Regions from separate parts of the Paenibacillus sp. FSL P4-0184 genome, predicted to be linked through region 1. Evidence: riboswitches for the same ligand, from Rfam matches in the RefSeq annotation. Region 1 holds a riboswitch; the other holds the start of a gene.

Region 1 (3,136 bases):
TGGGCGAAACCAAAAGGGGCAGGAAATAAAAAAACACTAAGAATTAACTTAGTGTTTTTCGTTATTCAAAGGGAAGCCTCAATTGCCCTCAAGAATCCACTTGCTTAGCTCTTTGTCAAAGGTTTGAGGTTCTTCAAACATCGGATTGTGACCACTATGCTCAAAGATCACTTTTTTACGTGCTCATAGGTCTCATCAACAGAATTCCAAAGTGAAACAGGCGCTACCAAATAATCATAACTACCTAAACCGATAAATACTGGTTTGTTGAATTTAGCGAGTGATTGTATAAGATTCAGTTCTCCGAATGCTTCTCCCCACAGATGATCGATAATTGGCATAAGGGCGAGCTGTCAGTACTTCCTGATGAACTTCAAATCCGTTCTCCCGCGCAGAGCTTGATTGATCACAACAGAAACATTGCGCAGAAAAGTATTGCTAGTAGGGGGATTTTTAGGCATAAAAAAACCCGAAAAGCAGTACTTTTCGAGCATGTTTTCTTTCGGATTATTTCGTCATATCAAGAACGATTCGACCATTGATTTTGCCTTCTAACATCAGATCGTAGATCTCATTAATATCTTCTAGTTTACGTGTCTCAATAATGGTTTTTATTTTTCCTTCTGCAGCGAATTGTAATGTTTCTTGTAAATCTTTGCGAGTGCCGACAATCGAACCGACTACCTTTGTACCGTTTAATACCGTATCAAAGATAGGAACATCCATGGATTCAGGGGGCAGCCCAACCATGACGCAGGTACCGCCGCGGCGAATGGCTCGATAGGCTTGGTCGAATGCTTTTTTTGCAACCGCTGTACAAACAACACCATGCACTCCGCCGAGTTCTTTTTGAATCCAATCTGCGGCATCTTCTTTTAATGCGTTTACGGTTTTGTCTGCACCAAGTTGTTTCGCAAGCTCCATCTTTTCATCTGAAGTGTCGATGGCCACTACGTTCATTCCCATCACCTTTGCATATTGTACACCAAGATGACCCAATCCTCCGACGCCGAAAATGGCTACCCATTCACCTGGCTTTACACCTGACACTTTCAAAGCTTTATAGGTCGTAACGCCAGCGCAAAATAAAGGTGCCGCTTCGATGAAGCTTAGATTATCAGGAACCTTCACTACATAATCGGCAGCTGCCACACAATATTCTGCATATCCACCATCTACGGAATATCCAGAATTTTTTTGATCCAGACAAAGAGTCTCTCTTCCTGTAAGACAATACTCACAATGACCGCAGGCTGAGTACAGCCATGGAATTCCTACTCGGTCTCCTACCTTTAAGTGTGCAACTCCTTCACCTATTTCTTCAATAATCCCAACGCCTTCATGTCCGGGAATTAGAGGGAGCTTTGGTTTGGCAGGCCAATCGCCATGAGCAGCATGCAAATCAGTATGACACACTCCGCACGCCTGAATGTGGACAAGAATTTCTTTGGGTCCGGGTTTTGGTTTAGGTACGTCTTGTAGCTCTAACTTTTCTTTAAATTGTTTTACTACAGCGGCTTTCATTAGCATACTCCTTTAGTTTTTTGCTTTTCAAAAAGTAGTATGTTCATGAGGCTAACTTTAAATTCTTGAGACTTTTATCACTGATTAACACTCACATCACAAGTAATATGTTAGAATATCAGAACAGCTTTACTGCGTTACCGCTTTATCAACTTCATAATTCACGAGCTATGATGGCTAAGGATTACACTTTAGCTGGAGCAGCTTCTGGAGAGACTGCGGAAATTCCGCGGCGCCGAAGGGTTCACAATCTCAGGCAAAAGGACAGAAGAGTACTGAATATGTATTTGTCATGCTGATCGCCATCAGCAGGGCGAATATTATTTGATATTCTTACGATCTGGGAGATTGGATGACATCCAATCTCTCTTTTTTTATTCCAATTTATTGTACTCACAAGGGGGAACTAGGTATGGCACAACCAGAATTAAAGAGAGAGCTGGCTAATCGGCATGTTCAACTTATTGCTATTGGTGGCACCATCGGTACAGGATTATTCTTGGGATCAGGCAAGGCGATAGAGAAGGCAGGCCCATCCATTATGATCACGTATTTAATCGTGGGTATTGCTGTGTTTTTTGTGATGAGAGCACTGGGAGAACTCCTATTATCTAAAGCGGGCTATCAATCGTTTACGGATATTGCTGAAGACTACCTTGGATCACGGGTCGCATTCATTACCGGTTGGACCTATTGGTTTTGCTGGATCATGACGGCTATGGCTGATGTCATTGCTGTTGGCGTATATGTACAGTACTGGTTTGATATCCCGCAATGGGTTCCTGCCATCGCCTGTCTAGTCGTGTTATTAGGACTTAATCTATTAACTGTAAAAAGTTTTGGGGAACTCGAATTTTGGTTTGCTTTAATTAAGGTAATTACGATTCTCGCCTTGATTGGTCTTGGGGTCATTTTACTGATCATTGGGTTTAAGACGGATGCAGGATCGGTGACGATACGAAACCTATGGGAGCATGGGGGCTTTTTTCCGAACGGCATATCAGGCTTCTTATTTTCTTTTCAAATGGTTGTATTTGCTTACGTAGGTGTGGAATTGGTCGGGGTGTCGGCAGCGGAAACAGCGGATCCGGAAAAAAATATCCCATCGGCGATTAATAAAATTCCTTTACGGATTCTGTTCTTCTATGTTGGTGCGCTTTTCGTCCTGCTATGCATTAACCCTTGGACGGAGCTCAGCCCGGCAGAGAGTCCTTTTGTAAAAACCTTTACTTTAGTAGGGATTCCAATTGCCGCAGGGATTATTAATTTTGTTGTATTAACTTCAGCCGCTTCCGCTTGTAATAGTGGGATGTTCTCGACAAGTCGAATTCTCTATAATTTGAGTAGAAATAACCAGGCGCCACCTCATTTGGGCAAACTAAATAAAAACCATGTACCAGGTAACTCGTTATTCATTTCTACAATCGTCATATCTGTAGGGGCTCTTTTAAGTAAACTTATTCCGGAGCAGGCTTTTGGAATCGTGACAACGATAAGCGCCATTTGTTTTATATGGGTGTGGGGCATTGTTCTTATCTGCCATATTAAGTATAAGAAAACCCGGCCAGACTTACAGGCGAAATCCAAATTCAAAGCACCGTTCACACCGGCT
Region 2 (3,136 bases), 490 kb from region 1:
TTGGCGCGCTTCAGGATGAACGGTGCGGGAGACAATTAATTTTTTGCGTTTGGTAGCACCAGCTGCGAGGACGGCTGCTTCGGATAATGCGGTTGCGCCATCATACATGCTGGCATTGGCTACTTTCATACCGGTTAGTTCGCAAATGTAGGATTGGAATTCGAAGATCGCTTGCAGTTCGCCTTGGCTGATCTCCGGTTGATAAGGGGTGTAAGCAGTGTAGAATTCTGAACGGGAAATGACATGGTTGATCACCACAGGGATGTGATGGTCGTATAATCCGGCGCCGAGGAAGCTGGCATGTGAATCGAAGTCGGCATTTCGGTCAGCGAGACCTTTCATGTGACGTAGCAGGGCGTACTCATCGAGTGGTTCAGACATCGGCATAGTGCCTTGATAACGGACGGCTTCAGGAATATCGGAGAACAGCTCATCTATGGACTGAATCCCGACGGTTTCCATCATCTCTACGCGGTCCTGTGCTGTCATGGGCAGATAACGGTGCTTCATTAAGGTTTCACTCCTTGGCTTTTTTAAAATATAAGAAAGTACAATTTTCACGTTATACTTTATCCTTTTATTTCTCGCTTAAAAGTTCACCGTCCTAATATGGACGCTAAAGGCGTTTATACTTGTAAAAAGGGGCCTTAATCACGACAGCTTTAAGCTGCTTGCCACGTATCTCTACGAAAACCTCTGTGCCTATTTCACTGTAAGCTGTATCAAGCAAAGCTAATCCCAGGTTGCGTTTCAGCGTTGGAGATTGGGTTCCGGTTGTGACCTCTCCGATTTTGATGCCGTCCGCATAGACTGGGTAATGGGAGCGTGGAATGCCTCGATCAATCATTTCTAGACCGACAAGACGGCGGGGGAGACCCGCTTCTTTTTGCTGTATCAACGCATCGCGTCCGATGAAATCCGCTTTGTCCAGCTTCACGAAGAACTGTACTCCAGCTTCAAGAGGCGTGATGTCAGCCGACAGCTCCTGACCGTACAGTGGCAATTTTGCCTCGAAACGAAGCGTATCCCGTGCGCCCAGTCCAGCAGGTGTTAATCCGTGAGGAGAGCCAGCTGCGAGAAGGCCGTTCCATAACGTTGCTGCCACATCCAGCGGAGCGTAAATTTCGAAGCCATCTTCACCGGTATAACCCGTACGGGAGATCAGTACTTCTACACCGCAGACGGTTGCGCGTTCGATGAAGTGGAAAGGCTTGAGCGTTGAGATCGGTGCATCAGTAACTTCTGCGAGTATGGTCTCTGCCAGCGGACCTTGCAAGGCGAGCAAAAGCGTCTCGTCAGAGACATTAGTGAGTGTGACTTCACCGAATTCAGAGGTCAGATGTTCTTGCAGCCATTGGAAGTCCTTATCGATGTTGGAGGCATTTACGACAAGCATATAACGGCCTTCACTTAGTCGATACACGAGTAAATCGTCGACCACCCCGCCGTTTGGATAACAGAGCAGCGTATATTGTGCCGCACCATCGGTAAGGCGGCTGACATCGTTGGTCGTCATTTTTTGTAAGAAGGCTTCAGCGCCGCTTCCGATCACCATGAATTCACCCATATGCGATACATCGAACAGTCCAGCCTGCTGGCGAACAGCCTCATGCTCCTTCACGATACCTGTAAACTGTACTGGCAGCTCCCAGCCGCCAAAATCAATGCACCTGGACTCCGCATAAGCGGAATAGAGATCATAAAAAGGCGTTCTTTTCAAAGCATCCATGTCGTCACTCCCCTAGTCTGATTACATACGAAAAAAAGGACAGGCAGAAGCAATCATGCATAAATGCACTAATCGCTTTCTGCTCTGTCCTTTGTACCTGAGAGTTACCCTGCGTAACTAACATGCAAGTTTCCCCGTTGGTGACCTGACGCACTCAGCCTCGCGTCTGATGCTCTCCAGAGGTACGTCCGACAAAGGTCCTTTTGCCTGAGAGATTCACCCCTGTTAGGGCTTACTCCTTCGGCGCCGTCTTCAAGTGAGACAGTCTCTCCCTATGCCATCATCCGCAACTGTATTTGTTTCAAATATAAGAAAGTATATGTTTCACATTATACATTATCCTTATATTTCTTCGAGAAACGGTTATCGTCTATAAAAAGACGACATCGTCGTTTCTTCTTGTATGTCTCCATTAAACGGGTATAGGAGGGCGCTGTCAACAAGAAAAAGTCAAAAAAACGACAAATTTATTTTGCTTTTAGTAATATTGACATTATGCTCCGCGATCACTTAGGCTATAACTAAATTTAGAATTCCAATTTGGAAATGAGGCGGCTTGAAATGAGTGAAGTTTTAGATAACCTTCTTTACAGCGAAGAGCATGAGTGGGCACAGCAAGTGGAAGGACGCGTAGTACGTGTTGGGATTACGGATCATGCTCAGCATTTGTTAGGCGATATCGTATTTGTGGAATTTCCAGAAGTGGGTTCGGCCATTTCAGCTGGCGACAGCGTAGGCAGTATTGAATCCGTTAAGACCGTATCGGAACTGTATTCACCCGTCTCAGGGACGGTTACCAAGATTAATGACGGTTTAGAAGCTAGTCCAGAACTGATCAACGATAAGCCTTATGGCGAGGGTTGGATTTTTGAAATTGAAGTGGACGGAGAGTATGCTGATGCTGTAAAAGGACTGCTAGATGCAGCTGGATATCGTGCATTGGTAGGGGAGTAATTCTAAAATTTTTCTGAATATTAAATTCACCGAATGTGATATTTATAGCAGCAAGTTTCCGTTTTTGGGGACTTGCTGTTTGGTGTTTTTATATAGATAGTGGTGGTGAATTTTTGAGTTAAATCCTGGGACTGTTTGGAATTATGGAAAACCTCCCTTATTTTAGACGAGTATAGCGTGACACTAAGGGTTTTAGGGTATTCCTCCCTAAAATTTCAGTGAAAAGCGCTATTTCTGACTAAATAGGGTATTAATCAGGGAGGAATTCCCTAATTCTGCGCCTGGACAAGGGAATAGGCAGATAATCAGGGAGTATTTCCGTAATAAATAGTGGTGGGCTCATTTTGGTATGTTGATAAGCAGATTCGCTCCCGCACAGGCCTAGCTATTGTAACTAGCTCTGAGTAAAACATTTTTTAGGCACCCTCTTGAAGTTGACGAAGCACAATGATC

Evidence for each region. Region 1 has a riboswitch for glycine ahead of MKY52_RS09490 (amino acid permease). Riboswitches for the same ligand answer to the same signal wherever they lie in the genome.
Region 2: linked by a shared signal. The riboswitch ahead of gcvT (glycine cleavage system aminomethyltransferase GcvT) and the one ahead of MKY52_RS09490 (amino acid permease) in region 1 are both predicted to bind glycine.

The regions. Positions count from the first base shown of each region.
Region 1 covers NZ_JBBORN010000001.1:2,194,586-2,197,721, forward strand. The annotation lists gene MKY52_RS09475 (hypothetical protein) at 1-108, shown strand, start outside; partial or broken gene MKY52_RS09480 (alpha/beta fold hydrolase) at 79-341, opposite strand; gene adhP (alcohol dehydrogenase AdhP) at 508-1,524, opposite strand; glycine riboswitch at 1,722-1,802, shown strand; gene MKY52_RS09490 (amino acid permease) at 1,937-3,136, shown strand, end outside.
Region 2 covers NZ_JBBORN010000001.1:2,688,631-2,691,766, forward strand. The annotation lists gene gcvPA (aminomethyl-transferring glycine dehydrogenase subunit GcvPA) at 1-510, opposite strand, end outside; gene gcvT (glycine cleavage system aminomethyltransferase GcvT) at 617-1,729, opposite strand; glycine riboswitch at 1,915-2,013, opposite strand; gene gcvH (glycine cleavage system protein GcvH) at 2,291-2,683, shown strand; gene MKY52_RS11585 (flagellar motor protein MotB) at 3,100-3,136, opposite strand, start outside.